Regions from separate parts of the Novosphingobium sp. ES2-1 genome, predicted to be linked through region 1. Evidence: riboswitches for the same ligand, from Rfam matches in the RefSeq annotation. Region 1 holds a riboswitch; each other region holds the start of a gene.
What was found. A riboswitch is a leader RNA that binds a small molecule or an ion and turns the genes downstream of it on or off. The one in region 1 is predicted to bind cobalamin.
Positions count from the first base shown of each region.

Region 2: linked by a shared signal. The riboswitch ahead of IM701_RS04455 (TonB-dependent siderophore receptor) and the one ahead of IM701_RS10750 (TonB-dependent siderophore receptor) in region 1 are both predicted to bind cobalamin.
Region 3: linked by a shared signal. The riboswitch ahead of IM701_RS21515 (TonB-dependent receptor) and the one ahead of IM701_RS10750 (TonB-dependent siderophore receptor) in region 1 are both predicted to bind cobalamin.
Region 4: linked by a shared signal. The riboswitch ahead of cobW (cobalamin biosynthesis protein CobW) and the one ahead of IM701_RS10750 (TonB-dependent siderophore receptor) in region 1 are both predicted to bind cobalamin.

Region 1 covers NZ_CP063445.1:2,220,060-2,222,257, reverse strand. Annotated here, with positions in the region: gene IM701_RS10755 (cell wall hydrolase) at 1-482, opposite strand, end outside; cobalamin riboswitch at 662-863, shown strand; gene IM701_RS10750 (TonB-dependent siderophore receptor) at 932-2,198, shown strand, end outside.
Region 2 covers NZ_CP063445.1:900,547-902,744, reverse strand. Annotated here, with positions in the region: gene cobU (bifunctional adenosylcobinamide kinase/adenosylcobinamide-phosphate guanylyltransferase) at 58-570, opposite strand; cobalamin riboswitch at 604-804, shown strand; gene IM701_RS04455 (TonB-dependent siderophore receptor) at 943-2,198, shown strand, end outside.
Region 3 covers NZ_CP063449.1:178,521-180,718, reverse strand. Annotated here, with positions in the region: gene IM701_RS21520 (transporter) at 1-383, opposite strand, end outside; cobalamin riboswitch at 782-1,026, shown strand; gene IM701_RS21515 (TonB-dependent receptor) at 1,138-2,198, shown strand, end outside.
Region 4 covers NZ_CP063449.1:174,790-176,987, forward strand. Annotated here, with positions in the region: gene cobN (cobaltochelatase subunit CobN) at 1-170, opposite strand, end outside; gene cobW (cobalamin biosynthesis protein CobW) at 180-1,217, opposite strand; cobalamin riboswitch at 1,401-1,626, opposite strand; gene IM701_RS21510 (HoxN/HupN/NixA family nickel/cobalt transporter) at 1,695-2,198, opposite strand, start outside.

The sequences.
Region 1 (2,198 bases):
TAGATTGCTGCGGTCAGGCACTGCAGAGCCCGCCAGCGGTCCTCGCTCGACCCGGCCGCCGACACCGGACGGGCCGAGAGGATCTCGGCATCCGAATGGCTCTGGTCCCATTTCGCCTGCGCTTCTGTCGGCGCGATCAGCCCGCTGTCGCTGGTGTCGAGCCAGTAGAACGCCGAGCCCGGAAAGCTGTCACCCCCGCGCTCAAACGGTTGCAGTCCCGCCATCTGCGCGCGCGCGACAGCCGCTTGAACGCCGCCCGGTTCGCCCCACCCGGTCGGCCCGAGCAGCAGACCCAGCACGCCGAACATCGCCACGCCGCCCAGCCGCTGCCGCATAAGCGAAGGCGCGCGCAAGGCGTTACGGATCGAGCGCATATCCCGGCGCCGGATCCGCGCCGCAAAATCGCGCGGACGCTGCTCGCCATAAGCCGTCGCTGCCACGCCGGGCAGTTCGATCGGGCGATAGGCAAGCTCGAGAGGCATGGGGCTGGGCTGAATCCTGAAAATCCTCAATTGCGCTAACCTTTTGCGCCCCCTCGCGCACGGCCGCATTTCCCGCTGTCCCGATGCGGCACAAGCTCCTGCGATCCGGTTAACCTCCACCGCCGACTTGCCCCCAAGTACGTAGTTCCTCTTGCAGCGCAGCAAAGTTCCCGCTAGTTCCCCGCGCCGACGCCAACGGTGCCCGGTAACACGGGCTAAGAGGGAAGCCGGTTCCAATCCGGCGCTGCCCCCGCAACTGTAACCGGAGAGCGCGCTGTCCAGTGATGCCACTGGTGCCGGATTCGATCCCCGGTACTGGGAAGGCGGGCAGCGGGCGATGACCCGGGAGCCAGGAAACCTGCCGATGGTAGTCGTTCCGCGGCCGGGCGGGGTGTACCGGGCGCACGCGACGAGGCGCGCCAGATTCATGGCCCAGCGCACCTCTCGCCATGGACGGCATCAACCGTTCGTGGCCGGAGTTGCGTCCTGTGAAGAAGTACCTGCTTTCCGTTTCCGCTTCCGCATTTCTTGGCGCGTTTGCCGCCCCGGCATTTGCGCAAGAGGCCGACGATGTCGTTGTCGCTGACTACAAGATCGACCCGGCAACCATCACCGTCATTGCCACCGGCAGCGAAACCCCGCTCAGCAAGACCGGCCAGCCCGTCACCGTCATCACCGCCGACGAAATCCAGTCGATCCAGGGTCCCGACATCACCCGCGTCCTCGAACGCGTCCCCGGCCTGACAATTACCCGCAACGGCGGCCCCGGCAGCTTCACCGGCGTGCGTCTGCGCGGCTCGGATGCCGAGCAGGTCCTCGTCCTCGTCGATGGCGTTCGCCTCGAAGACGTCTCGGCCCCCTCGGGCGGCTTTGACTTCGGTACGCTGACCCCCGGCGGCGTCGAGCGGATCGACGTGCTGCGCGGCTCCAACTCCATCGTCTGGGGCAGCGCGGCCATCGGCGGCGTGATCGCGGTCCAGTCGCGCGATCTCAACGGCATTGAAGCCAGTGCCGAACTGGGCGCGAACGACAGCTATCTCGCCGATGCTGCAGCAGGCATCGCGTCAGACTTCGGTGCGCTCACCGTCAACGGCGGCTACAGCCGCAGTGATGGCGTCTCGGCCGCAGCGGTCGGCACCGAGCCCGATGGCTTCCGCCAGTGGCGCGTCGGCGGGCGCGGGCGCATCAACCTCTCGCAAGACCTCGCAATCGTCGCCACCGCCCGCTATGCCGACACCCGCACCGACATCGACGGCTTCGCCCCGCCAACCTACAGCTTCGGCGATACCCCTGAGTATCAGGACACGCGACAGGCCTCGGGCCGCATCGGACTGCGCTTCACCGGCAGCAATCTCACGCTCAACACCGGCTTCGCGATCTCGGATACCAAGCGCGACTACTACGACCCGACCTTCGGCACTGATCCGTCCTACGGCTACAAGGGCCGCTCGGAGCGCGTTGACCTGACGGGCCGCGTCAACCTGCCTGCCGATTTCACGCTCGATTTCGGCGGTGACAGCGAATGGACGCGCTTCTCGAGCACTTTCGATGCACAGGCCAAGGCCAACCTCACCTCGGGCCACGCCCTGCTTGGCTGGAGCAGCGATCGCGCCAGCCTCGCCGCCGGTGTCCGCATTGACGATCACAGCCGGTTCGGCACGGCCTGGACCTTCGGTGCCAACGGCGCGTTCGAATTGGTCGATAACCTCCGCCTGC
Region 2 (2,198 bases), 1.3 Mb from region 1:
CCGACCGTTGCCACCGCTGATCCTGCGCAAGCTCCCCTACCGTAAACTGGCGACAAACTATTTCAGCCGGGTGGGAATCCCGGCAGTCACAAACCACACCTCATCGGCCGCGCGCGCCATGGCCTGATTGAGCCAGCCCGCCTCGTCCCGGAACTGCCGGGCCAAAGCGTTGTCCGGGACAATTCCCTGGCCTACTTCGTTGGACACCAGCAGCAATGTGCCCTGAACCGACGGAAACAGCCCGGCCAGCCAAGCGCGCGCCGCCGCAATATCCTGGCCGCCAAGCATCAGATTGCTTAGCCACAGGGTCACGCAGTCGACCAGAATGACGCCATCTTCCCTATCGTTTTCCAGTATCGCTTCGCACAGTTCCAGCGGACATTCGACCGTCTGCCAGTGGCCGGCCCGGTCGGCGCGATGACGGGCGATCCGCTGGGCCATTTCATCATCGAATGCCTGCGCGGTAGCGATGTAGATATGCGGGCCTGGCAGGGCATCGCCCAGTTCTTCGGCATAGCCGCTCTTGCCCGACCGCGCTCCACCAAGAACCAGAATCGTCTTGCCGTTCACTGCTCCCACTTGCCTTTCATGCTGTTCTGCGACAAAGGCGCGAGCGTTACAGGTTCCCAGCGATGGGATGAATAGGGAATCCGGGAATGGCTTCGTGCCATGGTCCGGAGCTGCCCCCGCAACTGTGATCGGCGAGTCGCCGCTTCGTTATGCCACTGGCCTTCGGGCCGGGAAGGTGAAGCGGCCGACACTGACCCGAGAGCCAGGAGACCTGCCCGTAACGGTCGTTCTTTTGTCCGGACGGGGTGTGCCGGATGATGATCGAGGTTCCCTCGCGTGACGACTTAGCCAGAGTCGCATGCGGTGGCTTCGTCCCACACGCGTGATCGCTGTCGTGCGACTCTTTTGACGTTGTTCAAAAGGGGGAAACCCATGCGTGTTCTGAAGACTGCACTGCTGCTTTCCGCAGCCACCCTGCCTGCCGTCGCACATGCCGAGGACGCCGAGACCATCATCGTCTCCGCCAATCGGACCCAGCAATCCACTTCCGAAGTCGCCCAGTCGGTCACCGTCATCACGCTCGATGACATCGCTACCCGGCAATCGGCCGGAGTTGCCGATCTGCTGCGCTCGGTGCCTGGGATCACCGTCACCAGCAATGGCGGACTTGGCACTACCACCTCGGTCAACATTCGCGGGGCGGAGAGCGACCAGACTGTTGCGCTGTTCGACGGGGTGAAGCTCAACGATCCTTCCACCCCCGGCGGCGGCTTCAATTTCGGCAATTTACTGACCGGCAATATCGAGCGGATCGAGGTTGTCCGCGGATCGCAGTCCGTACTGTGGGGCAGTCAGGCCATCGGCGGCGTGGTGAACATCGTCACTCGTGCGCCCACGGAGAAGCTCGCCCTCAACCTCGCCAGCGAATATGGCTGGCGCGATACGGCGCGTGTGGTCGGCAATATTTCGGGCAAGTTCGGCCCAGTCTCGGCAAATGTCGGCGCGGGCTATCTGCGCACTGACGGCTTTTCGACCTTCAACGAGACGCGCGGCGGCACGGAACGAGACGGCTATCGCAACATCGGCGCAAACGCGAAGTTCAACATCGCGCTGTCGGATGCGGTCTCGGTCGACCTGCGCGGCTGGTATTCGGACGGCAAGGTCGGCATCGACGGCTTCCCGCCGCCGACTTACAGCTTCGGCGACACGCCAGAGTTCGCCAGGACCAAGGAACTGATCGGCTATGCCGGCCTGAACGCGGCGCTGTTCGACGGACGCTTCCGCAACCGTATCGCCTATACGCTGACTGATACCCGCCGCCGAAACGTCGATCTGACGGGAGGCATCGAATTCGAGACCTTCAACGCCAAGGGGCGCAACGAGCGGTTCGAATATCAGGGCAACTTCGACATCACCGATGCGGCGAGCGCCACTTTCGGTGCCGAAACCGAAAAGGCCAGCTTCCGCACGTCAAGCTATGGCGGCCCCTTCGCCATCGCTAGTGCGCGGATCAACAGCTTCTACGGCCAGCTTAGCGCCAAGCCGGTCGCCGGTCTGACCCTGAGCGCGGGTCTGCGTCATGACGATCACGACACGTTCGGCGGCAAGACGACCTTTTCCACCAGTGCTCTGTTCACGCCGAATGAAGGCAACACCGTGCTGCGCGCCAGCTACGGCGAGGGCTTCAA
Region 3 (2,198 bases), on a different replicon from region 1:
GCCATCTGCACATTTGCATCGCCTAGCCCCTCCCGTTTGGTCCGTCGCGTATCGGTACGGCCGCTGGCCAGAAGCGGAGTGCCGAAAAGCCCGCCTTGGCTTAACACAACGTCGACAGGTGCGGTCGTTTGTACATACGGCACGGCAACGCCGAACCGTACCCGCCCTTTTCGTACCGAAACCCCGACCGTTGTCGCAACTGTCTCGACCTTCGCTCCAGTACCATAGTCGCCCCGTCGGTATTCCGCTCCACCGAACACTTCACCTGATCCATCGGGGGATGCAGAAGGGCGTGGACGAAGCACCAGTTCCTGCGCAGCCGCAACGGTTGGTGGGAGTACTATGGCAATGAGAAGCAACGGAAGTTTGGAAATACTGCGCATGGAATGGCTCCCGTCAGCCTTGGCGATCGGAGCCGGCTGTCCCATGAAGAACGAATTAGGGAGCTCGCTTAATCCATGGAGCCACGCGCGCCGGATGCGCCCTTGCCATATGCTTGGCACTCGGGGGAGTGGCACCATGCTTCTTGCCGCAAACCGCAAGGGCTCCGCGCGTTCCCTGCTGGCTTCTACTTTATGCTACCGCGTCGGCGTGTGATACCGATGCACAGTTCAGCGAAACTCGGTCCCCTGCGACGGTACGGCCATCTTCTGCGCAAGAGCATTGCCAATGGCGAGGTCAATTCTGGCTGGCCAACACGGCGAGCTGAGTTTTACGCGCCCCCCTAGCCTTTAGCCTGCGGACGCCCTAATGGGCCGGCACGCCATCCGGAGCAATCCAGGTGGCAAATGATCGCGTCGGTGCCCGAAAGGGCTTAAACGGGAACGCGGTGAGGATCGGCATCGCGCCGATCCGAAGCCGAGGCTGTCCCTGCAACTGTAAGCGGCGAGCGCGATGCAACCGCTTCCCCCCCAACGCAGGGGAAGCAGCCACTGGGCCGGACGCAGAATCATGCGAGGCCTGGGAAGGCTTGCATCAAGCATTGACCCGCGAGCCAGGAGACCTGCCGGCGTCTGGTCGCTCTTGCCATGGCCCAGGGGTTGGCCGAGGCACGGTGAACTCCGTCTGAGCGACGCCTAGCCGCCGACACGCGTCGGGCGACAGTGATGTCGCGCGCGCGTCCGGCCCTGTCGCAAGATGCCGGAGTACCCCCGTATCGTGATCAAGACCATTCTTCCTGCCAGCGTGCTGGCACTTTCCCTGACCCCACAGCCCTGCCATGCCGACGCGGCCGACGACGGGGCCGCAACGGCCGACATCGTCGTGTTCGGGCGGGGAGAAACCAAGATCGGCACGGCCCACGCCGCCAGCGAAGGCAGCGTCGGTGGAGCCGACCTGCTGGTGCGCCCATTGCTGAGGGTGGCCGAACTTCTGGAGGCCGTGCCGGGCATGGTCACAGCGCAGCATTCAGGCAGCGGCAAGGCCAACCAGTACTTCCTGCGCGGCTTCAACCTCGACCACGGATCGGACTTTACCACCTACATCGACGGCGTGCAGATGAACTTTCGCACGCATGGGCATGGGCAAGGCTATCTCGACCTCAACGGCCTGATCCCGGAAGTGGTGGCCCGCGAGGACTTCCGCAAAGGCCCCTATCGCGCCGACGGCGGCGACCTGGCTCTGGCCGGTGCCGCGTACATGGCCACGGTCGATGGGTATGATCGCCCCTGGGCCTCGCTTGAAGGCGGCTCGTATGGCTGGCGACGCTTGGCAGCGGGCGGAACCGTCCACAATCTGGCCGGGGGCGACCTCACGCTCGTGGGACAGGCCAAGCTCTATGACGGCCCGTGGCAGGAGCCCGAGCGGCTGCGGCACTATGCCGGGTTCGCCAAGTACCGAGCACCGACAGGCAGGGAAACGCTCGAAGCATCGCTGCACGCCTACCGCGCCACTTGGCGACCGACAGAGCAGATCCCCGAACGGATCATCGGAACGTCGCTCTGCCCCGACGTCTTCTGCTCGCCCGATCCATCCGCGCGGGGCCAGACCACGCGCCTGATCGGCAACATGGCGGTGAAGCAGCCGACATGGCACGCCAACGCCTATGCCCAGTTCTACGACTGGTCGATGTTCTCCAACCCGACTTACGCCGATCCCGACGGGACCAGCGCGCAGATCGCACAATTTGACCGACGCTGGGTCCTGGGGCTGACCGCGCAGAAAAACTGGGCCGTCGGGCCTGCGCTGGCGCTTTCGAC
Region 4 (2,198 bases), on a different replicon from region 1:
AGCGACGGAAACGCCGGGTTCGCCAGTCTCGCCTGATGCCAGCCGCCCGCGAACGCGCCAAGGTCGCTGTCGGAAAAAGACAGCACCACGAGATCCGCAGGCGTCTGCCCCAGATCCTGCGGGACGGCGGTTTCCTCCATCCCGTGCGTTTCGCGGAAGATGACGTGCATTGCGCTGGCTCAGCCGGCGAGAACCGCCTTGATCGCAGGCGCATCCACGTGCTCGCGCTCGGCAATGGCGACCAGCGTGGTATGGCGGGTTTCCCCTGCGCGCCATGGTCGGTCGTAGTGATGGCGCACGCGCGATCCCACCGCCTGCACCAGCAGTCGCATCGGCTTGCCGGTCACGGCGGCATAGCCCTTGACGCGCAGGATCCGGTGCTCGCGCGCCAGTGTCTCGATCCGTGCGACAAGTGCGGAGGGATCGGCAATTTCGCCCAGCGTCACCACGGTGCTGTCGAAATCGTCGTGCTCGTGATCGTCTTCGCCGTCATGGTGCGAAGGACGCGCCGCGATGTCGTCCTCGGCCGCGGCGTCGAGTCCCAGGATCACGCGCGGATCGACCGCGCCATCGACGAGTTCGATCACCGGCACGGGGCGAGGGGATTCCGCCGCGATCACCGCCCGCGCAGCGGCCACGCCATCGGCTCCGGCAAGGTCGACCTTGGTCAGCAGCACCATGTCGGCGCAGGCCAGCTGGTCCTCGAACACTTCGGACAAGGGCGTTTCGTGGTCGATGCCGGGATCGGCGGCGCGCTGCGCGTCGAGCGCCGCCACGTCGGGGGCGAAGCGCCCGGCCGCAACGGCTTCGGCATCCGCCAGCGCCAGCACCCCGTCCACCGTGATCCGGCTGCGGATCGCGGGCCAGTCGAACGCTTTCAGCAGCGGCTTGGGCAGGGCAAGGCCCGAGGTCTCGATCAGGATGTGGTCGGGCCGAGGGTCGAGCGCGAGCAGCTTTTCCACCGTGGGGATGAAGTCGTCGGCCACGGTGCAGCAGATGCAGCCATTGGCCAGTTCCACGATGTTTTCCGCCGGGCAATCGGGAATGGCGCAGGATTGCAGGATGTCGCCGTCCACGCCCAGTGTGCCGAACTCGTTGACCACGACCGCCAGCCGGCGGCCACCGGCATTGCGGATCAGGTGGCTGATCAGCGTGGTCTTCCCCGCGCCAAGAAAGCCGGTGACGATGGTGACGGGCACCTTCGAAAGGTCGGACACGTGCAACTCTCCCGCGCGCCAGAGCGAGACCGGGCGGGGCTTGCCGGACAAGTCCGGTCGGCGCGCGACGACGGGCGGGCGCGACGTTGCGCCCGTAACCACGCGACCCGTGCAGCCCCAGCCACACAGCTTCGTCGCTCAGACGGAGAGATACCGTGCCATGACCATCCCCTGGACCAAGGCAAGAGCGACCGGTGCGCCGGCAGGTCTCCTGGCTCGCGGGTCACAGCTTGATGCACGCCTTCCCAACACGGCGCATGCACCGCCCAGTGGCTGCCCCTCGAAGGGGCCAGTGCATCGCGCTATCCGCTTACAGTTGCAGGGACAGCCGCGGATTTGGGAAGACATGCTTCCCGCACCGCATTCCCGATTAAGCCCGTTCCCGGGCACCGGCGCGATCATGTGAAAGACGGGCCGAAGCCAGACCTTCGCGCGGCGACCTAGCGGGAGATCGCCACCGATGCAATCGCCTCTTGGCTAAGCCTTTGTCGAAACCTCGATTTCGTCCAGCCGCTTCCAGCGATAGATGGCGAAACTCGCCACCCAGCAGGCCACGAACAAGGCGATGATGGCAAAGCCCAGGCTGTTGAAATGCGCCCCCAGATCGGCGGCGAAGGTCCATGGCCAGCCGGTCAGTGCAAACCGGCTGCCGATCAGCGCGATCGTCTCGATTCCGCCGATGACGATGGCGACCACCGCGGAAATCAGGGTGATCGTGATGTTGTAGTACAGCTTGCGGATTGGCTTCACGAAGGCCCATTCGTAAGCCCCGAGCATCACCACGCCATCCACGGTGTCGATCAGCGCCATTCCGGCAGCGAACAGGGCCGGCAGCACCAGCACGGTTGCGATCGAAAGGCCATTGGCGGCCTGGCTTGCCGACATGCCAAGGATGGCGACTTCGGTCGCGGTGTCGAAGCCCAGGCCGAACAGGAATCCCAGCGGCGCCATGTGCCACGGCCTTGAGACCAGCCGGAACAG